2 regions of the Vibrio gallicus genome follow, and region 1 is predicted to be linked to the other one. Evidence: predicted binding sites of a transcription regulator. Region 1 holds the regulator's gene; the other holds the start of a gene.

What was found. Region 1 encodes CRP, which controls carbon source genes, mostly activating them, when cyclic AMP is high. Its sites were predicted from a motif close to TGTGANNNNNNTCACA; they were not measured.
Region 2: a site for CRP is predicted at 4,021-4,036, ahead of udp (uridine phosphorylase). Genes of this name have one in related genera too.

What each region holds. Positions count from the first base shown of each region.
Region 1 is NZ_AP024871.1:179,751-195,082, forward strand. It holds gene OCU28_RS00835 (Dam family site-specific DNA-(adenine-N6)-methyltransferase) at 1-295, shown strand, start outside; gene rpe (ribulose-phosphate 3-epimerase) at 384-1,058, shown strand; gene OCU28_RS00845 (phosphoglycolate phosphatase) at 1,051-1,737, shown strand; gene trpS (tryptophan--tRNA ligase) at 1,836-2,861, shown strand; gene OCU28_RS00855 (aminodeoxychorismate/anthranilate synthase component II) at 2,944-3,528, shown strand; gene OCU28_RS00860 (aspartate aminotransferase family protein) at 3,755-4,966, shown strand; gene astA (arginine N-succinyltransferase) at 4,990-6,009, shown strand; gene astD (succinylglutamate-semialdehyde dehydrogenase) at 6,038-7,498, shown strand; gene OCU28_RS00875 (DUF1338 domain-containing protein) at 7,514-8,305, shown strand; gene crp (cAMP-activated global transcriptional regulator CRP) at 8,379-9,011, opposite strand; gene OCU28_RS00885 (phosphoribulokinase) at 9,226-10,095, opposite strand; gene OCU28_RS00890 (YheU family protein) at 10,118-10,339, opposite strand; gene OCU28_RS00895 (hydrolase) at 10,353-11,336, opposite strand; gene OCU28_RS00900 (TIGR02444 family protein) at 11,326-11,796, opposite strand; gene OCU28_RS00905 (ABC transporter ATP-binding protein) at 11,802-13,721, opposite strand; gene kefG (glutathione-regulated potassium-efflux system ancillary protein KefG) at 13,868-14,455, shown strand; gene kefB (glutathione-regulated potassium-efflux system protein KefB) at 14,442-15,332, shown strand, end outside.
Region 2 is NZ_AP024871.1:916,555-931,886, reverse strand. It holds gene OCU28_RS04270 (COG3014 family protein) at 1-1,301, opposite strand, end outside; gene hinT (purine nucleoside phosphoramidase) at 1,301-1,651, opposite strand; gene OCU28_RS04260 (DUF1887 family protein) at 1,962-3,128, shown strand; gene udp (uridine phosphorylase) at 3,189-3,959, opposite strand; gene OCU28_RS04250 (CBS domain-containing protein) at 4,133-4,549, opposite strand; gene OCU28_RS04245 (HlyD family secretion protein) at 4,764-5,885, shown strand; gene OCU28_RS04240 (DUF2955 domain-containing protein) at 5,875-6,930, shown strand; gene OCU28_RS04235 (transposase) at 7,060-8,013, shown strand; gene OCU28_RS04230 (M48 family metalloprotease) at 8,150-9,580, opposite strand; gene OCU28_RS04225 (1,4-dihydroxy-2-naphthoyl-CoA synthase) at 9,784-10,674, shown strand; gene OCU28_RS04220 (multidrug effflux MFS transporter) at 10,889-12,073, shown strand; gene OCU28_RS04215 (LysR substrate-binding domain-containing protein) at 12,175-13,059, opposite strand; gene metE (5-methyltetrahydropteroyltriglutamate--homocysteine S-methyltransferase) at 13,246-15,332, shown strand, end outside.

The sequences.
Region 1 (15,332 bases):
AGTTTATTGTGATCCCCCTTATGCACCACTTTCACATACAGCCAACTTTACTACCTATGCAGGCAATGGCTTTTCTTTAGATGATCAGGCCGCATTGGCAGATATTGCTGAGCGCACAGTAGCAAAACAGAAAGTATCAGTACTGATTTCTAATCATGATACGACCCTAACTCGTCGCCTCTATCATGGCGCAAAATTAAACGTGGTTAAGGTAAAACGCACCATTAGTCGCAATGGCGCAGGCCGTAATAAGGTCGATGAGCTGCTGGCACTGTTTCAACCACCTGCTGAATAAGACAAAAATCACAATTGGTTTTGAGTTAAAGGTATAGCTTTTGTACAATTTTGTTCGTTAGCTTACTTCTATAACTTTGAGGCCACAGATGAAAGACTTTTTAATAGCTCCCTCTATACTCTCCGCAGATTTTGCCCGCTTAGGTGAAGATGTAGAGCGCGTACTGCAAGCGGGGGCTGATGTGGTGCATTTTGATGTAATGGATAACCACTATGTTCCTAATCTCACCTTTGGCGCTCCAATCTGTAAGGCGTTAAGAGATTATGGCATTACAGCACCTATCGATGTTCATCTAATGGTTAAGCCTGTTGATTCTATTGTTCCTGAGTTCGCCAAAGCGGGCGCAACTATGATTACCTTTCATGTAGAAGCCTCTGAACACGTTGACCGTACCTTACAGCTAATTAAAGAACATGGCTGTCAGGCCGGCGTGGTGCTAAACCCAGCAACATCACTTTCCCACCTAGATTACATTATGGATAAAGTCGACCTGATCTTACTCATGTCGGTTAATCCTGGCTTTGGTGGTCAATCCTTTATTCCCGCAACCTTAGACAAATTGCGTGAGGTACGTAAACGCATCGATGCCAGTGGACGTAATATCCGTTTAGAGATCGACGGTGGGGTTAAGGTCGACAATATTCGTGAGATTGCCGAAGCAGGTGCAGATATGTTCGTTGCAGGCTCGGCTATTTTTAATCAGCCAGATTACAAACAAGTCATTGATGAAATGCGCAGTGAGCTGGAGAAAAGTAATGATTAAATTTATTGCTTTTGACCTCGATGGCACATTACTAGATAGCGTGCCAGATCTAACCCTAGCAACTGATCAAGCAATGCGAGCTATAGGTCGCCCAGGTGTAAGTGAAGAGCAAATTAGAGAGTGGGTTGGAAATGGTGCAGATATCTTAGTTGCAAGAGCTCTGAGCCAAAGTTATGCAGTAGACTCAAGTCTAAGTGAGGAGCTAAAAACACAGGCACGGGAGAAATTTGATTACTTCTATGCCAGCTGTGGCCACAGTAAAAGTCATTTATATCCGAGTGTAAAAAATACACTTAAGCAGTTGGTTGATGAGGGGTATAAGCTCGCAATTGTCACCAATAAGCCCTTGTGTTTCGTGCCAGAAATATTGGAGCAGCAAGGTATATCTGAGTTCTTCGTTGATGTTCTTGGTGGCGATTCGTTTGCTAAGCGTAAACCAGATCCTATGCCATTGAACTATTTAATGGATAAGCATGCACTGCAACATTCAGAGTTCATCTTGGTCGGTGATTCTAAAAACGATGTATTGGCCGCGAAAAATGCCGGAGTAGCGTCTGTCGCTGTTCCCTATGGCTACAATCATGGTGAGCCTATCGAACTGTCATCTCCCGATTTTTTGATTGAAGAATTATCAGGGTTACTTTCAGTATTGAAGCAAAATGAACTTTTGAGTGTTTAAAGCTAAAAAACGATTATTTTCTTTGGCAATATACTCGTTGGTGAGTACACTGCTGTGTTCCATATTTGATTTATTTGTAGTTTTGAGGAAGTCATAACATGAGCGCGAAACCTATAGTGTTAAGTGGTGTTCAGCCGTCTGGTGAATTAAGCATTGGTAACTATCTAGGTGCTCTGCGTCAATGGCAACAGATGCAAGATGACTATGATTGCCAATACTGTGTTGTTGACCTTCATGCGATTACCGTGCGTCAAGATCCAGCAGCACTGAGAGAGGCAACCTTAGATGCATTAGCAGTTTGCCTAGCGGTTGGTGTTGATCCCAAGAAGAGTACATTGTTTGTGCAGTCTCATGTGCCTGAACATGCTCAACTGGCGTGGATTCTAAACTGCTACACCCAGATGGGTGAGCTAAATCGAATGACTCAATTTAAAGATAAAGCACAACGCTACGCCAACGATGTCAATGTTGGCTTGTATGGCTACCCAGTGCTTATGGCTGCCGACATTCTGTTGTATGGTGCTCATCAGGTTCCTGTAGGAAACGACCAGAAGCAACACTTAGAGCTAGCTCGTGATATTGCCAACCGTTTTAATAACCTCTACGGTACGCCTGAGGCACCTATTTTTCAGGTTCCAGAGCCGTACATCCCTACAGTAAATGCTCGTGTTATGAGCCTACAGGATGCATCGAAGAAGATGTCTAAGTCAGATGATAACCGTAAGAACGTTATTACCTTGCTAGAAGATCCTAAATCCATTCTGAAGAAAATTAACAAAGCTCAAACAGATGCAGAAAGCCCAGCTCGTATTGCTTATGATGTAGAAAATAAGGGCGGTATTGCAAACCTTATGGGATTATATTCTGCGGCAACAGGCAAAACCTTTGCTGAAATTGAGGCTCAATATCAAGGGGTTGAAATGTATGGCCCATTTAAGAAAGATGTTGGTGAAGCCATTGTTGCAATGCTAGAGCCGATTCAATCTGAATACCAGCGTGTGCGTAATGATATTCCGTATCTTACTGAAGTGATGAAAGCGGGATCTCAAAAGGCATCAGCTAGAGCTGCCGTAACCTTAGATAAGGTTTATGAAACGGTAGGTTTTGTTAAACGCCCTCTATAAAATGCCTAGGCGTCAGCTTAAATAATTGTGATAGAATGCCACCGCTTTGCGGTGGTATTTTTTTTGGAGCCTATCTTTCCCCATGCTGTTAATTATTGATAACTACGACTCTTTTACTTACAACCTATATCAATACTTTTGTGAGTTAGGGTGTGAGGTGAAAGTGGTGCGTAATGATGCAATTACTATTCAAGAAATAGAAGCCTTATCACCGCAGGCTTTGGTTATTTCTCCTGGGCCTTGTACGCCAGATGATGCAGGGATATCCCTACAAGCCATTCAATACTTTATGGGGCGACTACCGATACTCGGTGTGTGTCTTGGTCACCAAGCTATTGCGCAGGTGTTGGGCGCTAAAGTAGTAAGGGCACATAAAGTGATGCATGGTAAAACCACAGCGATTGAGCATAATAGTTGTGGGGTGTTTAATGGCTTGAATAACCCGCTTACGGTAACGCGTTATCACTCTTTGGTTGTAGACAAAAACACTCTCCCTGAGTGCTTACAGATGACCTCATGGACACTAGATGAAGCCGGTCAGCCGTTTGAAATTATGGGCTATCGACATAGAACTTTGCCTATTGAAGGGGTGCAATTTCACCCGGAGTCGATAAAAACCGAACAGGGTCACGACATTCTCAACAATTTCCTCAAGCTAATTCGTTAATTTTCAACCCATCAGCGACCTTTATTTTTGCTAGTCGCTCAATTATACATCATGCTTCACATTGTCTATCTTTGGTGCCGATTCCGGTAGTAATTATGTATAAATAAGTCTTGAATTAGTTAATAATTTGTTAATACAATGCGCATACAGAGGAAATCTCTATCTCATGCTTTGCCATTGGCCTATTTTCTCATTAGGCTGAAGGGAAACAGAAAAGGAGCGCATCATGTTTTCAGAAGTAACCCGCCAAGATTTCGACAAGGTAATGCTACCTTGCTACAACCCGTTGCCAATGATTCCCGTTAGAGGAGAAGGGTCGCGAGTATGGGATCAGCAAGACAAAGAATATATAGATTTTGCTGGTGGTATTGCTGTTAGCTGTTTAGGGCATTGCCATCCAGTGATGGTTAAGGCGTTGACCGAACAGGCTAATAAATTATGGCATTTGAGCAATGTTATGACCAATGAGCCGGCATTGAGATTAGCGAAAAAACTCACCGAGTTAAGCTTTGCAGATAAGATATTTTTTGCCAACTCTGGAGCAGAGGCCAACGAGGCAGCCCTTAAGCTTGCTCGTCGTTATGCCGTTGATAACTATGGTTCAGACAAAACTCAAATCATTGCTTTCAATCAAGGCTTTCATGGCCGTACCTTCTTCACGGTAACCGTTGGTGGACAAGCGGCATACTCCGATGGATTTGGACCAAAGCCTGGCAATATCGAACATATTCCATATAACGATATCGAGGCTTTCAAGGCGGCTATATCAGATAAAACCTGTGCAGTCATGATGGAACCTTTACAGGGTGAGGGTGGAATCGTGCCGCCGACGCCAGAGTTTGCCCAAACAGTGCGTGAATTGTGTGATAAACATAATGCGTTATTGGTGTTTGATGAGGTGCAAACGGGTAATGGTCGTACTGGTGATTTCTATGCGTACCAAGGCCTTGGTGTAACTCCAGATATTTTAAGTACTGCCAAATCCCTAGGGGGCGGTTTTCCAATTGGAGCCATCTTGACTACAGATAAGGTAGCTAAACACCTTAAAGTTGGGACTCACGGCTCAACCTATGGTGGTAACCCATTAGCGTGTGCTGTCGCAGAGGCAGTTGTTAACCACATATCAACCCCAGAGGTGCTAGATGGAGTGAAGCTGCGTGAACAGCTGTTTCGTGACCATCTTGCGCAAATTAATGCTAAATACCCAATCTTTAAAGAGGTTCGAGGTAAGGGGTTATTGATCGGAGCTGAACTGGTTGATGAGTGGCAAGGTCGTGCTCGTGACGTACTGGTTGCTGCGGGTGATGAGGGCTTAATGCTGCTAGTCGCTGGTGCTAATGTGGTTCGTTTTGCGCCATCATTGGTTATTTCAACACAAGAAATTGAACAAGGATTTGCCCGCTTAGAATGCGCGGTGGCGAAATTATATAACGCTTAGTTATCTATCAGGAGGATAGTGCGATGTTGGTAGTACGCCCAATAGCCAAGGAAGATTACAACGCTCTTTATATGTGTGCAGAGGAATCCGGGCATGGATTTACATCTTTACCCGTAAATGAAACCCTGCTTAACAATCGAATTGAACATTCTGTTGTCAGTTTTGCCAAGCAGAACGTTAAGGAACCCAGTGATGAAGGGTACTTGATGGTTGGATTTGATAGTCATACAGGAGAAGTTGCAGGCACTACTGGTGTCGAAGCCGCTGTGGGTTGGGACGTACCTTTCTATTCATACCATATCAGTAAGGTGGTTCACTCTTCGCAAGCCTTAGGGGTGAACAACGTTGCACGCTTACTAACCTTTGGTAATAACTACACCGGATGCTCAGAGATATGCACTCTGTTTTTGCGCCCCAGTTTTCGTGGGGGCTTAAATGGTCGCTTGATGTCTAAGTGCCGCTTTTTGATGCTGGCTGAGCATCCACATCGCTTTTCTCGAACTATATTTGCTGAGATGCGTGGGGTGTCCGATCAAGCGGGTAAATCTCCGTTTTGGGAGTGGTTGCAAGACCACTTCTTCTCTATTGATTTCACCCATGCGGACTACCTTACAGGGATAGGTAATAAAGGTTTCATTGCAGACTTGATGCCTAAGCTGCCTATCTATATCAACCTATTAAGTGAAGAGGCTCAGGCTGTTATCGGTAAGGTACACGATAACACTAAACCTGCATTACGCCTGTTAGAGAAAGAAGGGTTTATCTGTCGAGATTATGTCGATATTTTCGATGCGGGCCCGACGGTAGAGTGTGATGTACACAACATAGATACAGTGCGTCGCTCATTTAGGGCCAAGGTTTCTATCGCAGAACAGCATAGTACTCAGAACTATATTATGTGTAATACCTCTTTTGAAAACTTCCGTGCTGTTGCACAGCCCGCCGCTGTTGACCATGAATCTCAAATCGTAACTTTGTCGGCAAAGGTCGCTATGGCCCTCGAAGTCAAAAATGGGGATTGGATTCGTATGGTGGCGCAGTAAGTTTACACAACGACAAGGATGAATGGATATGACAACGCATTTCATAGCGGGTGAATGGATCTCAGGTCAAGGTGGCGAACTCGGTTCTCAATCACCTTACAACAGCCAATCAATCTGGCATGGCCATAGCGCAACGAAGGGGCAAGTAGAGCTTGCAGTGCTGAGTGCTCGTAATGCCTTTTTAGGTTGGAAAAAGCGCTCTTTTGAACAGCGTGAGCAGGTCGTATTGCGCTTTGCTGAGTTAGTAAAAGAGAATGCTGAGTTAATCGCGACAACCATTGCCCAAGAAACAGGTAAGCCATTGTGGGAAACCCGCACTGAGGCTGCGGCGATGGCTGGAAAAATTGCGCTATCTATTCGTGCTTACCATCAGCGTACAGGGACTCAACATAAACAGGTTGGAGAGAATAGCGTTACACTTCAGCATCGTCCATTAGGTGTTTTAGCGGTATTTGGTCCATATAACTTCCCTGCTCATTTACCAAATGGTCATATTGTTCCGGCGTTACTGTCTGGTAATACGGTTGTATTTAAACCATCAGATCTTACCCCCTTATGTGGTGAGTTAGCCGTTAAGCTGTGGCAAGAGGCCGGTATTCCTGCTGGGGTTATCAATCTTGTTCAGGGTGGAAAAGAGACTGGTATTGCCTTGGCCAGTTCGAACCATATTGATGGTTTGCTGTTTACTGGTAGTGCGCAAACGGGTCATATCTTGCATCGCCAATTTGCAGGTCAACCAGAGAAAATGTTGGCTTTAGAAATGGGGGGGAATAACCCGCTTATCGTTTCAGAGCAACATGGTGACTTAGATGCTGCGGTATACACTATCATCCAGTCTGCATTTATTAGCGCGGGTCAGCGCTGCACCTGTGCTCGTCGACTCTATATCCCTCATGGTGATACCGGTGATACCTTAGTCTCGCGTTTAGTTGAGGTGACCAAGCAGCTTAAAATGGATCAGCCCTTTGCGGGTGAGCAGCCATTTATGGGGACGCTTATTTCTCGAACTGCGGCGCAGCAAATTGTTATAGCGGCAGAGAGTTTGGTGGGGCAAGGTGGCGAGTATCTGGTTAAAGGTGAGTTAGGTAGTGATGCATTTTTATCTCCGACAATTCTAGATGTGAGTGCTGTAGCTGAATTACCCGATGAAGAGTACTTTGGTCCTCTATTACAAGTTGTCCGCTACTCATCATTCTCTGAAGCTATACAGTTAGCAAATAGCACCCAATATGGGCTCTCTGCTGGCCTTATTTCTACCTTAGATGAACAGTGGGAGCAGTTCTGTGATGAAATCCGTGCTGGAATAGTAAATCGCAATCGTCCTATTACAGGGGCAAGTGGTGATGCACCATTTGGCGGCCCAGGCGCATCGGGCAACCTTCGTCCCAGTGCTTTTTACGCCGCAGATTATTGTGCTTACCCTATGGCATCGATTCACGGAACGGAACCATTATTACCTGAGTCTTTGTCGCCAGGTATTAGCATGTAATAGCAAGGAGGATGTATGGCAGCTGAAAAATTGTTTGAAAAACTGTGGGAAGACTTTCACGGGCGTCTTTGTCCCTCATCTCAAGTTATCCAACAACTATTAAAACAAGATCAAACATTACTCAATGACCACATCGCGCTGCGTACTTTTGGTGTTGATCCTGTTGCTTTGCCGGCATTGGCTAAGCCTTTTATTGAGCTTGGTTACGTAAAAGGTGGGGATTATGTATTTGAAAGTAAAAAGTTGATAGCAGAGCATTATCAGCACCCAGATCCCACTATGCCTAAGGTCTTTATTAGCCAGCTGCAATTACACCTTTGTTCAAATGAGTTACGTAATATCGTGCTTAAGCTGGTGGCGCAAATAGAGGCTGACAAACTGCATCAAGCTGACTTTTTGTGTCAAGGGCGGCTATGGGAATTAAACTTTGGAGATTATCAAAATCTAGCGAGTGAAAGTGAATATGCCGCATGGGTTGCCGCACATGGATATGGTGCAAACCACTTTACCGTTAGTGTAAATCAATTATCAAAATATGAGGATGTTGCTCAAGTTAATGATTTCCTAAAGGGTAAGGGCTTTGCTATTAATGCATCAGGAGGAGAGGTGAAGGGCAGTGCCGATGTATTGCTGGAGCAGTCCTCTACTATGGCTGATAAGGTCGAAGTCACATTTAGCGATGGTGTGCACGTAATTCCGGGTGGGTTCTATGAGTTTGCGAAGCGATACAATGATCATCAAGGCCAGCTCTACCACGGCTTTGTTGAGGCATCAGCAGATAAGATATTTGAAAGTACCGATGGCTAAAGCTAAAAGCTAGAATAAAAAAACCGCCGTCAGATTATGACAGCGGTCTTTGTATACATGCACTAATTATGAATTAGCGAGTACCATAAACTACGATAGTTTTGCCGTGTGCAGAGATTAGATTCTGCTCTTCTAGCATTTTCAAGATACGACCTACAGTCTCACGAGAACAGCCAACAATCTGACCAATCTCTTGACGAGTGATCTTGATTTGCATGCCGTCTGGGTGAGTCATTGCATCTGGTTGTTTTGCAAGATTCAGTAGAGTCTGTGCAATACGACCAGTAACATCTAAGAATGCTAAATCGCCTACTTTTTGGCTAGTAACCTGTAAACGGTTTGCCATTTGCGAAGAAAGACGCATTAGGATGTCAGGATTTACTTGGATAAGTTGACGGAATTTTTTGAATGAGATTTCAGCTACTTCACATGGTGATTTAGCACGAACCCAAGCAGTACGCTCTTGGTCTTCTTCAAATAAACCTAGCTCACCAATAAAGTCACCTTGGTTTAGGTAAGAAAGAATCATTTCCTTACCTTCTTCGTCTTTGATTAGAACAGCGACTGAGCCTTTAACGATGTAATACAAAGTTTCGGCTTTTTCACCAGCGTGGATCAGGGTGCTCTTTGAAGGGTATTTGTGGATATGACAATGAGACAAAAACCATTCTAAAGTTGGATCTGTTTGAGGTTTACCTAAAACCATATTCTTATCTTCCTCTCTACAGCGAGTATGTTCGTATTGTTGCCTATCATGGCTGAAGGCTCGCAGTTGCTGTGAACTGCGTCATTTTTGTATTACGAATAGTATCTCTTTTTGTTCTACATTTCTTGATTTTGATCGGTCGAATTTGACGAAAATGTAAGCGAAATCGTGCTTTGAATCACAATCTTGCACAAGAGTGTGCACTATGCACGAGCTAACCTATTTTTCCTGTTTCTAAAAGTTGCTGTGAAATCGGGCGGATTATGAGCTCCATTGCAAAGCTCATTTTGCCACCAGGAACCACTAAAGTGTTATGTCTCGACATAAATGAGCCATCAATCATGGCTAAAAGATATGGAAAATCGACATTTTTGAAGCCTCGCATTCGAATCACAACAAAGCTCTCATCTAAGCTCGGAATACCCTTAGCATTGAGAGGATTTGAGGTGTCAACCGTCGGGACTCGTTGAAAGTTAATATGGGTACGGGAGAACTGCGGAGTGATGAAATTAAGATAATCATCCATAGAGCGTACGATCGAGTCCATAACAGCTTCTCTAGAGTGACCTCTATCTCGAGTATCCCTCACGAATTTCTGAATCCACTCTAGGTTTACAATCGGCACCATGCCTATGAGTAGATCAACGTGACGAGCTACATTGCAATTATGGTCAACGACGCCGCCATGCAATCCTTCGTAAAATAATAGGTCATTATTTTCTGGAAGATCCTGCCACGGGGTAAAGGTGCCCGGCATTTGATTATATGGTACAGCCTCGTCGAAGGTATGCAGATAACGGCGAACCTTGCCTTCGCCTTTTTCACCATACTCTTTAAAAAACTCTTCGAGAGCAGGAAAATCATTCGCCTCAGGGCCAAAGTAACTGATGTGTTTGCCCTGTTCTTTGGCTTTGCGGATGGCGATGTCCATCTCTGGGCGGGTAAAACGGTGAAAGCTATCTCCCTCAACCCAAGCCGCGTTAACCTTCATCATATTAAACATCTTACGAAAGGCTTCTGAGGTTGTAGTTGTGCCTGCTCCTGAAGAACCAGTGACTGCTATTATAGGGTGCTTGGCTGACATGACGTTCCTTGTCGAATGTGAGTTAAACGAGTTGAGAGTTTTTACCTACTTTGATATCGATACTCTCATGTAGTTCAGAGTAGACGATAACAGCTTCTCCGGTTTTTAGTTGTAATACAACCTGATCAACCTTGTCCTGTAAGCTTGCTTCTATATCTCCGTAATCGGTTCCTTCTCGAAGAACAAATTCTTTTACTAAGGATTCTAGTGTTTCAGGGCTAATTTCTTGCCAAGGTACGATCATGGATTACATCAACTTAAAAGGTAGAGGGTATAAACTTATCATAAAAAGCGGGAACCACCATCTCTAACCAGAATTTGGGTTCAAAAGGTGTGCCCTGGATAAAACCTACGTGCCCACCTTTAGGTAGTAAATGATATTTAAGGTTGCTAGCAAGCTTAAACTTTGGAATAACCTCATCGGTCATAAAAGGGTCATCTAAAGCATGAATAAGGTTTATTGGGATTGAGGTTTGATTGAGCTTGGGTAGTCCGGAGCATTTAGTGTAATAGTCTTTTGCATTATCGAAGCCATGCAACGGAGCTGTGATAGCATCATCAAACTGATGTAACAAACGCATGTTCAGGATCATTTCTCGATTAATGCCAAGCGCTTCTTCGAGTAGATGCAATTTATTGAGAGATGATTGCTTCAATGAGTTAAGCAAGTAGCTGTTATATAGCTTGGAGAAACCGTGTTCAATACGCTTCGAGCACGCAGCTAAATCTAATGGAGCTGAGATTATGCTGGCTTCATCTATGAGTGGTTGATCGGCATATTTAGCTAGGTAGTTGATTAGCATATTCCCTCCTAGCGATATACCGACGGCTACCTTAGGATTGTATGGGAACCTTTGATTTAGATGCTCTAAAAATTGACGCGCATCTTCAGTTTCTCCCGAATGATAAGCGCGGGCTTGTTTGTTTGGTTTGCCGCTACATCCACGGAAATGCATCATTACTGCAAGCCAACCTTTATCAGCAAATGCGTGCATTAGTCCATTGGCATAGGGGCTATTAAAGCTACCTTCAAGGCCATGGAATAAAATGAAAATGGGCTTTTTATAAGCTTGGAGCTGATTCCAATCTTCACTCCACGCCAAGTCAAGAAAGTCGTTATCTGGGGTCTGAATGGATTCCCATATAGGAGTAAACAAGGGAGTCTTTCTTACAAACCGAGGTAGCAGGGTCTGTAAGTGAGGGTTGGCTATGCTCCAGTGCGGTGTGAATTTATTCTGCATCTCTTTGTGTCCTAAATTCATCAATAAGTTGCTTAGCTCCCAATTGGTGACAGTATTCATCTATCAAGTTTTCAGTGGTTGCAGTTGTGATAGTTAAGGTATGAATTGCTGCCACGATATCCACCTGTTGCTCGCGCTCCAATTGCAATTCGAATTGCAGTGACTCTTTGTCTATAGAGTTGGGGAGGTACTGTTTGGTTTTACGTCTCAATTGACGAAAATCATGTAAAAGTGACTCTGTTCGTTCAAGGCTTTGCTGAAGTTGGGGCCACTGTTGTTTTGGAAAGGTCAGCCTATGTTGTTCTAGCCAACGCAATGCTAGTAGCAAATTCACATTGCCATCGAATTGATTTTGTAGGGTTAGGCACGCCTCTTTAATTTCTCGAACCGAGTAGTAGCGTAGGCTAAATTGCCATAGGTTATCTACGGTTAGGGTTTGATTGGGCGTGCTCTTTGCCATAAATATTATTCGATATCCAGCTCAGCCTGCATGCCTTCTAAGCTCTCTTGCTCGCTCATCCATTCCATTTCGACCTCTTCAAGCTCCGCTTTTGCTTGCGCCTGTTTATTCAACACTTGTGTAAGTTTAGCTTTGTTTTCCATCTGATATAGATCCGTATCGCTAAGCTGTTGGTCACACTCTTCAATAGCTTGATTGAGTTTATCCATCTTCTCTTCAAGCTTAGTTATATTTTTACGAATTGGAGCAGTAAGCTTACGGAATTCAGCTTGCTTGCGTTTCAGGTCTTTCTTGGCGGCGGCAGAGTTTTCGCTACTTTTGGTGATAGATGTAGAGTCCGCCTTCTTGGTCAGTTTCTGTTGCTCTGTTAGCCATTTATAGTAATCAACTAAGTCACCATCGAATGGTTCTACCATTTGGTCATGAACCAGATACAAGTCATCGGTGGTTGCTTTTAATAGGTATCTATCGTGGCTCACGATAACCATTGCACCCTCAAAGGTTTGCAAGGCTAGAGTAAGCGCTTGACGCATATCTAGGTCTAAATGGTTGGTTGGCTCATCGAGTAGTAATAGGTTTGGTTTTTGCCACACTAATAATGCTAAGACAAGGCGTGCCTTCTCACCACCAGAGAAAGGAGCAACTTTATCCAGTGCCTTTTCACCTTGGAAACCAAAGCTTCCTAGGTAGTCTCGTAGTTGCTGCTCGGTATGTTTGGGGGCTATCTGCATTAGATGCTGTAGCGGGGTTTCTTCTGGGTGAAGCGTCTCAAGTTGGTGCTGGGCAAAATAACCGATTTTTACCCCTTGAGAATAAGTACACTCCCCACTTTTTGGAGCTAACTCACCAGAGAGTAATTTGATAAGGGTAGATTTACCTGCGCCATTGCGCCCCAATAGACCGATGCGACTACCCGGAACTAAGTTGAGCTGTATTTGGTCTAGTATTATTTTTTCGCCATAACCGGCACTGACTTTATCCATCATTACGATTGGGTTAGGTAGTGCATCTGGCTCTCTAAATTCAAAGCTAAACGGATTATCAAATTGCGCGGGCAGCACTTTTTCCATGCGCTCTAAGGCTTTTATCCTACTCTGAGCCTGTCGAGCCTTAGATGCCTTATAGCGGAATCTATCGATGTAGCCCTGCATATGAGACATCTGTTTTTGTTGCTTGTGAAACTTAGCCTGTTGCAGAACTAACTTTTCAGCACGTTGGGTTTCAAACGAGGAGTAGTTTCCGGTGTACTCATTGAGCACTTGGTTTTCAATATGGATAATGCGGTTTATTACTGGGTCTAGGAAGTCGCGGTCATGGGATATAACTACTAGGGTACCGCGATAACTTTGCAGCCAGCGCTCTAGCCACATTACAGCATCGAGATCCAAGTGGTTGGTCGGTTCATCGAGTAGCAATAGATCGGAGCGACATAATAATGCTTGTGCAAGGTTTAGGCGCATTCGCCAACCACCAGAAAACTGGGTTAGATTCCACTGCATTTGTGGCTGTGAGAATCCTAGACCATCCAAGAGTTCAGCTGCGCGAGCACGAATAGAGTAACCCCCGATGGTCTCTATTTTTCCGTGTAGCAGGGCTACCTTGTTACCATCATCTTTGGCTTCAGCATCGGCTAATTCAGTTTCCAATTGACGATACTCTCTATCACCATCTATCACGTACTCTAAAGCTGAGCGTTCAAGAGCTGGGGTTTCTTGGGCAACCCAGGCTAACTCCCAATGTTTTGGTTGCTTGAAATCACCAGCATCAATAGATAATTCGTCCTTCATCAAGGCAAAGAGAGTGGATTTACCACACCCATTTTTACCGACAAGGCCGACTTTATCACCGGGATGGATAGTTGCTGTTGCACTGTCTAGGAGTGCTTTGCCGCCACGCAGCAATTGGATTTCAGAGAAAGTAATCATGGAAGTCGCATATTGATAATCTTGGCAGGCATATTAGGCGTTAGCGATCCAAAAGTCGAACATCACAGCTGCTATGCGGTGTTTTGCAACGAATTTAATATGGTAGGATAGAAAGCAGATGAGTATTTATGGGAAAATGTCACGGAATGACGGAAATAACCACAAATAACCCCCCTAAGGTGTTGGTGATATACGCACACCCAGAGCCGGATACCTCGGTTGCTAATCGATGCATGATAGAGCAGATTCAAGCTTTACCAAATGTGACGGTTCATGATCTATATGCTGAATACCCCGATTTTTTTATTGATATTGCAGCAGAGCACCAACGCTTACTCCAACATGATTTTATTGTCTTTCAGCACCCTATGTTTCTCTATTCTTGCCCTGCTTTGATGAAGGAATGGATGGATCGGGTTTTGGATAAAGGGTTTGCATTCGGGGCGCAATGCTCCCTAAAAGATAAGTATTGGCGTAGCGTCATCACTACAGGTGGCAAAGCCTGTGCTTTTTCACCGGACGGTTACAACAAATACCCCTTAGAGCAGATCCTGCAACCCTTTGAATTAACTGCTGCTCTGTGTCAAATGCACTGGGTTGAGCCTTTGATCTTATATTGGTCACGCAATGTTAGTGATGTTGAGCGTGTCCAGCATGCTTTAGATTACGCGAAATGGTTGAGTGATCCTTTTGCCGCCACAACCAATCTAGGAGCGGAAAATGGCCTTGAATAATGACCTGATCCAAAGTGGAGTATTGTTTCTCAGTGCTGCCGTCATTGCAGTGCCTCTTGCTCAAAGGTTGGGATTAGGTAGCGTGCTTGGTTACTTGATAGCTGGTGTTGTTATCGGCCCTTGGGGCCTTGCCTTGATCAGTGATGTTGATTCAATTCTTCACTTTTCCGAATTGGGGGTCGTGTTACTCCTATTTTTAATTGGCTTAGAGCTTAATCCGAAAAAATTGTGGGCAATGCGAGTCCCGATACTTGGGCTTGGTGGCGCTCAAGTGGTGTTAACTACCGCACTTATCTCGCTGGTAGCTCACTTTTTTGGTCAATCATGGAGTAGCAGTTTAGCTATAGGTATGGGGTTGGCCCTTTCCTCAACCGCGATTGCGTTACGAGTTATCGAAGAGCAGGAGTTATCTGGTACTGAAACCGGACAGTCTGGGTTTGCCGTGTTGCTGTTTCAAGATATAGCTGTCATTCCAATGTTGGCAGTATTGCCACTGCTAGCGGGTAATGTTGCTGGGAATTGGTCTGATGTTGGTATGAAAATGGCAGCGGTCAGTGCACTCTTGGTGGCTGGTCACTTCTTATTACGCCCTTTATTTCGTTATGTATTACTAAGTGGGGCGCGAGAGTTATTTACGGTAACGGCTCTGCTAGTGGTGTTTGGTATTGCGGTTATCATGCAATATCTTGGTCTTTCTATGGCTCTCGGCACCTTCTTAGCTGGGGTGTTATTAGCCGAAAGTGAGTATCGACATGAGTTAGAGATCACTATCGAGCCATTTAAAGGCTTGCTATTGGGCTTGTTTTTTATCTCGGTCGGGATGTCGGTGAACCTTGGGTTACTCATTGAAAATCCACTATTAATCTTGTTGACCGTT
Region 2 (15,332 bases), 740 kb from region 1:
CGAGTTCCTGCTACAAAAAGCTTATGTTGCCCTTCATTTAGTGTAGCACCAGAGCTATACACCGTAGCGGGTAATGATTGCCAGCTTCGGGTATCAGGCTGCTCAGTTAGGGTGTTAAATACGTTAAACACCACATTCGCAATATCATTTCCTGAGGCCGTCTGCTTACGCACCTGATCTTTTGTAACAGTGCGCAGCGCCTGTCTCAATAAAATCTTTGGCATCTGCTCGGAAAGTTGGTTGCTCGCCATAAGGTTCACATCAACCAGCTCATCAGCAACTATACCGTTACCATCTAGTTGCAACGCACCAAATCTCTGGGTGGCGTTGTCATCATAGTAAGGCAAAGCGATAGAATAAAAACCTACATCGCCACGACTGTCATAGATAGGTAAAGTAAGGCTCCAATCACTCATTGCCTTCACCACACCACGCTCATCTAATATAATGACCCGCCCTTCCCCTTTAGGAAGTGGCTTATATGCGCCATACTGCTTATTCAGTAGTGCTAGATCTTGTCGCATGCCAAGTTCAGTTGCTACCCTTAAGGTACCATCAATAACTTGTTTATTGTGCGGCGCAACGGCCAGTGCACGGCGGTAGTCAACATAAGCACCATTCGGGTCGCCTTGCGTCTCATAAAGAAGAGCTGATAAATAAAGCAGATAACCATTCTGTATTGCTTTTAGTTTATCTCCGGCATCCGGGTAGCGCGAAAGAACACTACCCAAGTTTGGGCTCAACCCGTTCTTCTTCATATCTGCTTGGGCAGATTCCAAATCAGATTCTCGTTTCTTACGAGCTCGCTCTTGAACTTGATTAGCACGGCGCATTTCAACCAGTGCACCCTCTAAACTATTCTTTTGAATGTAGTTTAAGCCTAGATATAGATGTAAAAATCCGAGTTCATAGTCTGCTGGTTCGTAATTGGTGAGGTTGTCGTTTACAGCTAATGCTCCAACGCTGGTTGCGGTTTCGCTAATCGAAATCACTGCCTGATTTTGCCATTCTTGCACCGCCTTATCGCTACCTTCAAAAGCAGATAGGCTCTGCGGATAAGAAGCTGCAAGAAAATCAACGCGACCCCGCTCTAGGTTATCTAAAATGTCACCCGCTCGCTCTTCAGGCAACAGCTGTTGCGCTTTTAGATAATATCCAGACTCTAGCGATTGATACACGTCATGATTCTGTGCGGTATAATGGCTAAATAAATTTCCAGCTGACAGCGACGCACAGGCACTCAATAGTGCGCTACAAACTACAATTGAAGCTGTGCGATACATGCGTTTTCTATCTTTCATTAACCAACCAGCATCGGTCCTAGCGGCTTACCACCCACTAAATGCATATGTATATGGTAAACCTCTTGCCCGCCATAAGAATTGCAATTTACTATCAACCGATAGCCATCGGTTGCAATGCCTTCATCTTTTGCAATCTTGGCGGCAACCGTAAACATACGTCCTAATGCTCGCTCGTCCTCTTCCGTCGCATCATTAACCGTGGCAATAACATGGTTAGGCACAATCAAAATATGCAAAGGGGCGCGGGGATTAATATCCTGAAATGCAGTAACGAGTTCGTCTTGATAAATCAAATCTGATTTGATCTCTTGGCGTATGATTTTACTAAATATTGTTTCTTCAGCCATGCTATATCTCATCTCAATTTTGACAATGATACAAGAGTGCACCATGGTTAAGGAAATTGCAATTACATCAAAGATGTAGGGGTAAGTAGTAAGCATATTAAGTCTTAACCAAAAATGGTCACTTAGATTTATTATCCTCATCAATACTTGCAATTTCATGCAAAAAGCTCAATCTTTTGCATGTTCCCTAAACATTGGCACCTAGTGTTCATTTAGGGACAGCGCACGCTCGATTTCAATTTAAAGTGCTATGTCAGCACTTGATTTTCTCACTTTTATAACGTGCGCCTCAACTAAAGAGGTACAGGCTATGCCCGTTCAAATTGGTATCATAGATCAAGACCCAATACGCTTGGTTACTCCCCTTCTAGATGATAGAGCGGTCAGTCGTCATATGATTTTCATTGGCGATATTAATCAACACCCTATGTTTGAGAAATTAGCTGTGGTATTGAAAAAACGAGGGATTGTTAGTGAATTTTTCGAGATTCCAAACGTTTCTAATACTGCCTTAATTAAAGCTCGTGTATTAGAGCTGGCAAAACGACTCAAAGAAAATGGTGACCCTGTAAAATTTAACGCAAGTTGTGGGTTGCGACACCGGTTACTATCTGTGTATGAAATAGTGCGCAGCTTCGATTGGCCAATATTCGTGGTTGAACCAAACACAGACAGACAAAGTTGGCTCTACCCTGAAGGCCTAATTGATGCTCAGGTTCAAGACCATATTCGTATTAGCGACTACCTCACTATATTTGGCGCGCAGGCCGAGTTTCCTATCGAAGAGGAAATGATCCATATTGATGAAGTGCTATTGACGGTATGTGAAAAATGGGCAAGCCATGCTCTAGAGTTGGGGCCTGGTCTTGCTACCCTCAATTTTTTAGCTACCACCTGTCGCAAAGAGCACAAGCTTGATGTTGAGCTAAGTATCAAGCAACAAGGGTATAGAGAACTCAATATCTTGTTAGATGACTTAGTAGGCGCTGAACTCGCTGATTATAAAGACGGGGTATTAACATTCCATTCTGAAAAAGCACGACGCTTCTCAAATGGTGAATGGTTGGAATCATTAGTGCATGCCCATGTACGGAAGATACAAGCTGAGCTTTCAACCTTACAAGATTGCTCACTCAACGTTCAAGTTAGCCGCAAGATTGGAGATAAAGAGGTTCGTAATGAGCTTGATGTCGCAACCGTAGTCAACAACAAGTTGCACATTATCGAGTGTAAAACTAAGGGGATGCGTGATGATGGCGATGATACCCTTTATAAATTGGAATCGTTACGTGACCTTTTAGGTGGACTGCAAGCTCGCGCAATGCTGGTTAGCTTTAGACCACTTCGCCACAATGATATTACCCGTGCAACGGATTTAGGGCTCGCACTTATTGGGCCTGATGAACTAAAAGACCTCAATCATTACCTAAAAAATTGGTTTCTAGCCGCAGGTGGTACTGAAGACCTGCCTTATTAAATAAAATCCCCTTCCAAACTGTATATAATCAAGGTTTTGGGAGGGGACTTAGATTCACAGCTATTGCGTAAGCACTTTTCTTGCCGCTTCCACTACCGTTTTAATAGATAAAGACTCTATCTCTTTCATCTTCGCTGAATCAGGGATCTCTTGCTGCGTACGATTTATAATAACCCCCGCAACACAACCTGCTTTCAATCCGGAGCTTGCACACATGGTTAGTAACGTGGCTGACTCCATTTCAAAGTTGAGTACGCCCATCTCTTGCCATTCTTGCATAGAGCCTTGAAAACGTCGGACTACGCGCCCTGTCGAGGTGTCGTAACGTTCTTGACCGGGATAAAAAGTGTCACTAGACGCTGTGACACCGGTATGGACCACAGCCCCCTGCTCAACTGCAGATTCCTTCATTGCTAATGCAATGTTGAAATCCGATACTGCTGGAAACTCCATTGGTGCAAAATGCAGGCTTGCGCCATCTAGGCGTACCGACGCTGTAGTAACTATCATATCTCCTACATTAACATCGGCTTGAATTGCGCCTGTTGTACCGACACGTAAAAAAGTAGTCACCCCCAATTGGGCCAGTTCTTCAACTGCAATCGATGTTGATGGACCACCAATTCCCGTCGAACACACTACTACCTTGTGCTTATCGATTTGTGCAAGATATAAGGTATATTCGCGATGACTGGCAAGAAATTGAGGATTATCCATGGTATCAGCAATGCGCTGAACTCGCTCTGGGTCTCCGGGTATAATTGCCAGAGTTGCACCTTGTAAATCTGCTTGATTTACGCCTAAGTGAAATACATTTTGTTGGGCACTCATAGTCGCCTTACCTATTGATCATTTAATTAATTATAAGTTAGATAATTCTGTAGCTTAGCAAAGTGAGCATGCTCACAACACATAGGGAAACTTACTCACCATTTTCACACTTAATCGTTTGCTGTCACAAAAACGCCACCGCAAAAGCGATGGCGTATTAGATAGTGCAACGATTAAACCGGATGCTGGAAACAGGCATCAATAGATTCACCTAAAGCGCGTAGTACATCACTTCGAGTAATAATCCCAACCAATCGACCATCATCTACCACTGGGTACACCTTAGGTTTACCGACTTTCATCATCTCAACTAACTCAATAATAGACATATCAGGTGCGACACTAAGTACCTCTTTATACATTACATCCGCGACAATATGGGTATCTTGGCAGTGATAGCTCACTTTAACGAGCTTTTCGAGTAAGTCCTGTTCAGATAGGAAACCCACCACCTGCTCGCTTTCATCAATAACAGGCCCGCTGATTTTATCGCTCTGCATGACTTTGTTAAGCGCTGCTGACAATGACATATTAGGTGTAAAGGTTACCGCTTGGTGGGACATATAGTCTTTGACTTTCAATGATTGCATCAGGGACTCCTTTCCAAAACTTATCTATACCACTTAAGTGTCGACTAAATTTCCGAAATTACTAGAGTTAGTTGGAATTTAGTTTGCATACTGCTGATCTAACAACTGCAGCAATCAAGAATTAAAGGTGGGTTTTAAAGTATTGAATTTATTAGCATAACGTTTAATACTAGAGTGAACTTGATTTCATATACTTTAAACGGAATTAAATAATATGAGCGAAGATAAGCACCCGCAACACCACGATGAGCAAGATGCGCAACCGGAAGCCCCACTGAAAGACCCCGTGAAGGTAATGACTCGCAATGTTTTTATTGCGGTTGCGATTATTTTTGTTTGGTACTTATTCGCCGATAGACATACACCATGGACCGATCAAGCAAGAGTTAAGGCCTATGTTATTCCTATTGTATCTCAAGTGTCCGGTAAATTAGTCGACGTCAATGTTACCCAAGATCAAGGCATAAAGCGCGGTGATACGCTGTTTACTATCGACCCTTCCGACTACCTTTTGGCTATCGAAACAGCTGAAACAGAACTGGAACTTGCAGGGCAAGAAATTGGGGCTGGAACTGCCAATGTTGCCACAGCTCAAGCCCAATTGGTAGAAGCACAAACAAACCTAGAACATATTAATGCCCAGAGTGCGCGTGTTTTTGAGCTTGAACAGAAAAAACTATTCTCTAAATCTGAGGGCGATAAAGCTAGAGCAGCAATCAAACAAGCGAGAGCGCAAGTGCGCAGTGCGCAAGCAAACCTAGAAAAAGCAAAACAGCAGCTAGGTGCTGAAGGTGAAGCCAACCCACGGGTACGCTCTGCTATGGCGAAACTACGCAAAGCACAATTAGACCTAAACCGCACTCAAGTACTAGCACCCACTAATGGAGGGGTTACAAACTTACAGGTAGATGTTGGCTATTATGCCCATTCTGGCGCACCTGTAATGACGTTTGTTGATGCCGATGATATCTGGATTGAGGTATACCTAAAAGAAAATAACCTTGCCAATCTAAAGGTTGGAGATGATGCAGATATCGCTCTTGATGTCATGCCCGGTAAAATCTTCAAGGGCAAGGTTCGCAGTATCGGTTTTGCGGTAAAGAGCGGCTCAAGCAATCAAGTCGGCGGCTTAGTATCAGTGAAAACGTCTTCTGGTTGGTTACGTGATCCGCAACGTTTTCCTGTAATTGTAGCATTTGAAGAAGATATTCCATCAGGCCTTCGTCGCGTAGGTGGACAAGCTGATGTGCAGTTTTATACCGGAAATAACATTATTCTAAACTCTATTTCAAAGGTTTATATTCGACTGCAAAGCTGGATCTCTTATGTTTACTAGAGCACCTAATTGGTGGGAGAGACTCACCCAAGATGCCAATAATATTCGTCAAGTTAGGTTTGCACTAGGTGTGTCGACCTCAGCGACTATAGCCTATACGGTCAACTGGCCGTTGGCATTTTTATTCCCGATATTCACCTGTTTACTGCTCTCTTTGCCACTGCCTCGACTGACCCCAAAACAGCTTATAAATAACCTGTGGATTACGATAAAGGGCTTTCTATACGGCCTTATATTCTCAGTCGCCCTAGTCAAGTTTCCGGTGTTATTTTTATTACTCCTGTTCCCGGCTCTATTTTATGTTTACTACTACATCAACCGTGGTGGATCATTCTGGCAAACCTTAATGAGCATGCTATCATTGCTTATTCTACCGATGTTAACATACACCTCAGAAGGGCTAGCTATTGGGTTTTCGCTAGGTTTCGTTGTGTCAGCATGGATGGCAATCCTCTACACCTTTGTCATGCATACTATTGTGCCCGATCCCGAGAAAGTCGCTCTTCCTGAAAAACCTGCAATACAAAGAACCTATATTCCTATCGCAGCACAGTTAGCCTTGAAAAGTACCTTGGTCGCCTATCCTATCGCAGCATTTTGTATCACCTTTGCGCGCTTAGATCTGCTTTTAACCATGATTTTCGCAGCTATTTTCACACTAAAACCAGAACTAAGTGCCGGCAAAGAAGCGGGTCGAAACTCTCTTATTTCGACGGTAATAGGTGGATGCGCAGCCTTTATTTTCTATTGGGCGATTGTAGCCGTACCTATGTTCTCCTTTTTCATCATTCTATATTTCGCTATTACCTTATATGTCAGTACTTATATATTTTCAGGCCACCCGCTAGCAAAATACTTCGGCTCCGCTATGACATGCATCATCATATTAATCAACGGTAACCTCGGCGCTGATTCTGAATTTCTCAGTGCGCTAATCTCTCGTATAGGCTTCATTTCATTAGCCATTCTTTACATAGTGGCCGCCTTAAAAGTACTCGACCGCTTCTTCTTCCCCCCAAAGGACACACACCTCACTCCCCCCTAACAGGACACACACTTCAAAGTATTATAAAAAGTATGAATTTAGCCCTAATTTAGAATAAATATGCAGTAATTCGGTCAAAAATGAGCTATCAATAATTGGTCAACTCTACCTCAAGAATGGGAATTAGTAATGACTACGGCTCGGAGTCAACTTATATCTGTAGAAGCTACACCTTATTACCACTGTGTATCTCGTTGCGTAAGAAGGGGATATTTATGTGGTTATAATAAAGAAATGAATATTAGTTATGAGCACCGTCGAGACTGGATCGAGCAAAAAATAGAGTCACTAAGTTATGCTTTTTGCATTGATATCTGTGCTTACGCAATCATGAGTAACCACTATCATTTAGTGTTACATATCAATCAAGATAAAGCCCTTGCACTTTCTCCAATCGAAGTTGCTAAAAGGTGGGAGTTAAATCATAAACTACCACCGTTAATTTCACGGTGGGTTAAGGGAGAAATATTACATCATATCGAAGAACGAAAATGCCTCTCAATAATAGACATTTGGAGGAAGAGATTGTGGGATCTAAGTTGGTTTATGAAGGAACTCAATTACGATATTGCTTGTAGAGCCAATAAGGAAGATGAATGTACTGGTCATTTCTGGGAAAGCCGATTTAAAAGCCAAGCATTGCTAGATGAAAAAGCCCTGGCAGCTGCAATGGCTTATGTTGATCTTAATCCAGTACGCTCCGGCATTGCTAATTCACCCGAAGAATCTGAGTTCACATCGATAAAGAATCGTATTAACACATACAACCAAACTAAAAAAACTACTTGGTTATATTCCCTACGAGACGCTTCAACTAGTAACAGCAACACCCTCCCCTTCGATACTCTAGACTACATTGAATTCGTAGATTGGACAGCTCGGCAAATTCGGTCAGGGAAATACTCTATAAGTAATAACTTACCGCCTATACTCCAACGCCTTGGTTTTGCCACTGATAAATGGTTGCAAGCAACGACTCATTTAGAAAAACCTCACTTAACAGCAGTTGGGAGCTCATCGGTTATTTTACATGCAACCAAAGCCCTCGGAAAAACTAAGATGTTTACCTATTGTCTTGATTAGGTGATATTCACGGCACACAAAAATTATTATGGTGATAGCCTACATCGCCTTGCGGCTAAACAAAATCTAAGCTACTGAAGGGTACGCACCTCAAGTACCTACCCCTCTGATAAATATTTTATATCAATATGGAAGGCTACTTATATGGCCTCTCCACCACTATTTTGACCTCTTTTTGAGCCTCAATAGACTGTCCTTTATCGATATCATTCATTACTTCGGTCAATTCAACAGATTCGCTAGATCGATTTAATTTTAATAGTGATTCAAGTGCCTGTCCCTTTTTAAGAGAGACAATTTTAAGCTGATGCTTGGTAATAGAAGCAAGTTGTTCATCCGTTAGTGGCCTGAAACTGGTAACACTTTTATGGACTGTCCCTTTTTTGTCTTCACTTGCAATGGCAATAATTTGATAAGTGTTTGTTCCTAGGTTTACCCAGCCGCGAGTTAGGTAGCTCTTATGCTTGTCCCGAGTTGCTTCGAGGGTGACACTGTAATATGGCTTACCCCAGGATAGTTGCTGTTCTTCAATAGGCAGTTCAGTACCATACTGCTTCTTAACCTCACTCTGGAAACGAAGTGCGTACTCCTTTGCTGTAAATTCGTTCGAGGCACTACCTAAGATAACAGCAGCATCTTGCTTCTCATCAACCGCCCCAACAGCTGTTGGTTGATTTCCTAATTGCCAACCTTCGGGAAAGTCGATAGCAAACTTTAACTCTGGATGGAGAAATGTGTGTCCTTGGAAGAGACCTTTGGATGGGTTTTCGCCCATTAGCATACCGTCTAAATACGGGATAAACTGAGGGTGAATTGGAGCTAATTCAGCGACTGTTAGCGTTTTAGCCTCATCAGAAACCGTCGCTACGCGATCAGGCGTATACGGGTGGCTATCAAAATAACTCTTCTCGGTATTTTGTTTGGTTTGGATCTCTACTGTTCTGTGTAAACGAATCAGTATCGAATTCATGGCCATTGGGTCATAACCTGCTTTTGCAGCCAGTGCGATCCCTTTTCTATCGGCTTCCGTCTCATGGCTTCGACTATATCCTGCCATCAAAAGCTGATTTCCTGCGTGAATCGGCGAATTGATAAAGTTACCCAAATCTTCATTTATCACTCCGCCGATAATATCACCAGGCAATTCTACTAGCCCAGGCAACACCCCAGATCGCATTTGCTTAACCGAGTGCCTTTCAGTCACGTGAATAATTTCATGGCCTATTACACACGCGAGTTCATCCTCGCTATTAACCAAACTTAATAACCCTCGAGAGACAAATATATAGCCACCAGGTAATGCGAATGCATTTGGTACTGGGTCATCAACAACCTTGAAATGAAATTCAAACTCTGGGTTTTCTATATGGCTAACCAGACGGTCACCAATTTGTTGTACATATTGGTCAAGCTCGCCCTGGGTGTACACTCCCATTTGCTGCTCTACAATCTGAGCATTTTGAGCACCTACTTCACGGTCATAATCGGTGCTCACTGCACAAGAAATTAGCGAGAATGAAGCACCAACAATCAGCACCGGTTTATAGATATTAAGAGGGCTTAGCATATTTGTTACGTCCTTGATAAAAATGCGCTATTAAAATCATCTTACCTCACCCTTTAGGTTAAGCACACAATTTCATACCACTCTATTGAATTCAGCCATTTTTAGATAAAATTACAAGAAAAACTATACAAATCATGAGCTCAGGTTGACTCAACCGAACTAAATTCCTAGCCTTACAGCAACAATTTCAATAGGAAATCCAAATGACCTCCATCTTTAATCCTCAACTTTGGAAAGCTGTACCTGGCTTCGAATTCGAAGACATCACCTATCACAGGCACATTGAACAAGGGACAGTCCGCATTGCGTTTGATCGCCCAGATTGCCTTAATGCCTTTCGCCCTAAAACTGTGGATGAACTTTTCACAGCCTTAGACCATGCTCGCCAGTGGTCTGATGTTGGGTGTGTCCTGTTAACTGGGAATGGACCGTCTAAAAAGGGACAATGGTCATTTTCGTCAGGTGGTGACCAACGTATCCGTGGCAAAGATGGCTACAAATATGAAGGCGAAGGCGAGAACGTTGCCGATGTCGCACGTATGGGGCGCCTGCATATTCTTGAGGTTCAAAGGCTAATCCGCTTTATGCCGAAAGTCGTTATCGCCGTTGTTCCTGGTTGGGCCGTTGGTGGTGGTCACAGCTTACATGTCGTTTGCGACCTTACTCTAGCCTCGAAAGAACACGCCGTATTTAAACAAACGGACCCAGATGTTGCCTCGTTCGACTCAGGTTATGGCTCTGCATATCTAGCTAAAATGATTGGTCAAAAACGCGCTCGTGAAATCTTCTTCTGTGGCTTTGATTACTCTGCACAAGAAGCATTTGATATGGGTATGGTCAACAAGGTTGTAGACCACGTCGAACTTGAAAACGAGGCCCTGCGTTGGGGTAAAGAGATAAACAGCAAATCCCCAACTGCAATGCGTATGCTCAAGTATGGCTTTAACCTGCCTGATGATGGATTGGTTGGGCAACAGCTATTTGCAGGTGAAGCTACGCGTCTAGCCTACGGCACCGATGAAGCCCAAGAGGGACGCGATGCATTTCTAGAGAAACGTCCAAAAGAGTTTGGTAAGTTTCCTTGGCATTACTAGATACTCTCCAATATTGCTATTAGTTAACCCCTAACAGCAATATGTGGGCTGAAAAAGCGGCAACGAATATAGATAACTCTTTGAGACGTTGCCGCTCTCCACTCATGCGTTACACAATAAAAAATGCAGATTATCTTCATATACGCAAACCACATCGCTAAGCATTAGCTTTTCATGCATAATATCCCTCTGACCAGTTTTTTAAGCACTTTAATTGAAAACAAATACCTTTCGTAAACGCCCTATTTTATTGGCTTGTTTGATCATAAGTATAGGTCAACTCAGTATGGGATTAGTGTTCCCATCCTTGCCATGGATTGCCAAAGATTTTTCGATCTCTCTTGACCAAGCACAGCTACTCGTCAGTGTTTATTTGCTCGGTTTTGGACCGTCACAATTCCTCTATGGCCCAATTTCTGATGCCCTTGGCCGAAAAAAAGTGCTGCTTAGCGGCTTATTGATCGCCATCTTAGGATTAATCGCTATTTTAATAGCTCGTGATTCATTCCCTGCGATGGTATTTGGTCGCTTCTTACAAGGACTCGGCACCGGGTGCTGCGCTGTACTTGCGCGTGCATCAACAAGAGATAGCTATAGTGGCTCAGAGCTTCCTACAGCCCTTTCTTATATCGCGATGGCGGCCTCAATCACACCGCTTCTCGCCCCAGTAATTGGTGGCTTTATTAACCATTATTTTGGTTGGGGAATGGTGTTTATTTCTCTACTTTGCTACGTATCAGTAGCCTGGATTGGGCTTGCACTCAAATTTGAAGAGACTATGCATAATAAAAAGCCCTTGCTCTCTCCAAAAGCAATGGCTAAGCAATACAAAGAACTCATTACCACAAGATACTTCATCAGCTTTTCTAGCATCTCATGGCTGAACTTTAGCCTAATTATCACGACTATTTCTCTGATGCCATTTGTGATGCAGAATCAGATAGGCATGTCCTCTGACCAATATGCGCTGTGGGCACTAATTCCGGCTATTGGCATGTTTATAGGCACATCGCTGAGCAATAAACTCCGCAAAAAAATTGGTATCGAGCGTACCCTCAAAATTGCCCCAATATTACACATATGCTCAGCTCTATGGCTAATATGTTGCCCGGTTCAACCGTTATGGTTAATGCTTGGACAACTGCTTCTAGTGCTAGGGAACGGTTTAGCTATGCCATGTGCTCAAGCTCAGGTGATGCAACCGTATCAATCCCGTGCAGGCGCAGCGGCAGCGCTACAAGGAGGAGGTCAAATGGTCGTATCTTCATTAGTGAGCATGGCTTTAATGCAGTTGGGGCTAAGCCATATCTGGCAACTCGGAATAGTAATTGGGGTATTTGCTATAATTACACGCCTTAATATAATCCGCGGCTTTAACAGCCCTGTACCGCAACACTAGCTTCCCTCTTTAATTTGAGGTCCTTATAGCGTAGCGTTAAGATCCGAAGTTACGTATCGTATGCAGAGCACAATGCGCAGCTATCAACCGCGCGTATATCATCAGCTTTTGTGTTGCTGTTTTACACGTTCGATAAAATCAGTGATATGAGATTGCTCTTTATCTGCCACCCTTACCGCAGCATAAGAATGACGCTGAATCCCTTTTTTACCTACCCTACAGGTGGCAATCAAGGACTGATTCTCAAAGGTGCGCACCGCCCAATCAGGCAATGCTGCCACACCAAATCCACCAGAAACCATTTGCAATAACGTCGCCGTATTATCCACTCGCTTCCATTTCTTTGGTTCACAGTACGCAGGCCGCAGAAACAAGTTATAAACATCCATACGCTGTTTTTCTACGGGATAAGTTAATAGCGTTTGCAGCTCTAGATCACTCGGTTCGATATAATCACGGCCAGCAAACTCATGCTCTTTGGCAAAGACCATCTGCAGCTCGTAATTAAACAGTGGCCAAAAGTGTAGATCACTACGCAATTCAACATCAGAGGTAATCATAAGATCGATTTCACCTGCCAACAATCGCTCAAGAGGCTGCTGATGAAAGCCAGATTCAAGGTCAACATTCAAGCTTGGGTAGTCACCTTGAAACGCTTTCACTGTTGGCAGTAACCATTGAAAGCATGAATGACAATCAATAGCCAAAGTAAAGCTATCTACCGTTGATGGTTGTCGCAGAGAAAGTTCAACTTCATGAATTCTAGGCAGCACTTCATGCGCTAACTCAACCAACTGCTGACCCTCTCGGGTAAAGCGCAGTGGCTTAGTTTTGCGATAAAATAATGGCGCACCAATACGTACCTCTAGCTCCTTCACCTGATGAGAAACCGCTGATTGGGTAATATGCAAACTTTCCGCGCAAGCACTCAAAGTGCCAAACTGCTTGAGTGCACGCATCGTACGTAGGTGCTTTAGCTCAATCATACCTGTCCTTAAATATTCAATCTAAATACATTTAGTCACATAAACGTCTAGACGTCCATAATAATCTTTGTGTCCACTCTATTTCACATGAAAATAGCTCATATTCGTTATGAATAGGTTGCAATTGTTAAGTGGCCACGGTTCAACGCAAGATAGTTACACACCCGCAATTAAGAGTATGGATACATGACACAAGCACATATTTTAGGCTACCCAAGAATTGGCACGCAGCGTGAACTTAAATTCGCTTTAGAAGCATACTGGAACGGCAAGGGCACACTAGACTCGTTACTAGAAATGGGCAAAAGCCTACGACATCAGAACTGGCAAACACAAATTGACGCAGGGCTCGACTACATCACCGTCGGCGACTTTGCATGGTATGACCATGTACTCGGAACCAGTCTACTACTCGGTCATCTTCCACAACGTCATCGCAAACATGGCGTTAGCCATGACACTCTGTTCAAGATTGCACGCGGCAATACCGAGTGTGAATGTGGGCATGCACAAGACATGACTAAGTGGTTCAACACCAACTACCATTATCTTGTGCCTGAGTTTTCTAAATCTGACACCTTTGAAATAAGCTGGCAGCAGCTATTTGATGAGGTTACAGAGGCGAAGCAGTTAAACCGTAAAATTAAGGTCAATCTTCTTGGGCCTGTTAGCTACCTTTACCTTGGAAAATCGATTGATGAAGGCTTTGAACAATTATCACTTCTGCCGCAGCTTCTCGAAACCTACCAGCAGATACTCCAACGCTTAGCAGACCTTGATGTAGAGTGGGTGCAGATTGATGAACCTATCCTTGCCCTGCAGCTACCTAGCAACTGGCTTGAGGCATTCGAAACCGCTTATAACGCCCTACAAGGGCATGCCAAGCTACTACTTACCACCTATTTCGACTCTATTGAACAGTCATTCTCTACCATACAAAAATTACCTATTGACGGTATTCACCTCGATCTCACGACTGGCCCCTCACAGCTAGAAACTATTGCATCAAGTATCCCGTCACAATGGGTATTATCACTGGGTGTGATAAACGGACGTAATGTGTGGCGCTCTGATCTCAGTCATTGGTTTCACACCCTTGCCCCGATTGCTAAAGCACGTAAGCAAAACCTATGGATAGGCTCTTCTTGTTCGCTGCTACATACCCCTGTTGATCTCGAATCGGAGAAAAAGATAGCCAACCCTCAGTGGTTCGCCTTTGCAAAACAAAAGGTTGAAGAAGTTGCTACCCTGAGCTTGGCATTGAATGGCGATAAATCAGCCATAGATTGGTGTGCGCAACACAGCAAACCTATCCACGAGCGTAAACACAATTATGGGGTTATTGATAACAAGGTTCAGCACCGTCTACAACTTCTAACCGCTGCCAGTAGTGAGCGCGCACTGCCCTTTTCACAGCGCATTCGAGCTCAACAACAAAAGCTTAACCTTCCGTTATTGCCAACCACAACCATAGGTTCATTTCCACAAACGGGAGATATCCGCAACGTACGGGCGCAATTTAAACGTGGTGAGGTGGATCAACTTCAATATCAAGCCCACCTAAAACACCAGATCAAAGCCTGTGTGCAAAAACAGGAACAACTTGGACTCGATGTACTGGTACATGGCGAAGCAGAGCGCAATGACATGGTAGAATACTTCACCGAGCATCTAAATGGCTTTCAAACTACTGAGTTTGGATGGGTTCAAAGCTATGGTTCACGCTGCGTTAAACCTGCAATCGTCGTATCAGACATTAGCCGCCCACACCCGATAACTGTCGAATGGTCTAGCTATGCACAATCTCTAACTAACAAACCGATGAAGGGCATGCTCACAGGACCGGTAACTATTCTTGGTTGGACCTTCCCGAGAGAAGACATCACTCGTGAACAAATCGCGAAACAGATAGCGTTAGCACTACAAGATGAGGTGTCCGATCTCCAAAATGCGGGCATCAATATCATCCAAATAGACGAACCTGCGATACGCGAAGGTTTGCCATTAAAGCGTACCGACTATAAAGCATACTTGGATTGGGCTGTTGAGGCATTTAAGATCTCAGCTGCCTCCGCGCGACCAGAAACTCAAATTCACACCCATATGTGTTATAGCGAATTCAATGAGATTATTGATGCGGTAGCTCAACTCGATGCAGATGTAATTACCATCGAAACGGCTCGCTCACAAATGGCACTTCTACAAGCCTTTGAGTCATTTGATTACCCTAATGATATTGGGCCTGGCGTGTATGATATTCACTCCCCTGCAAT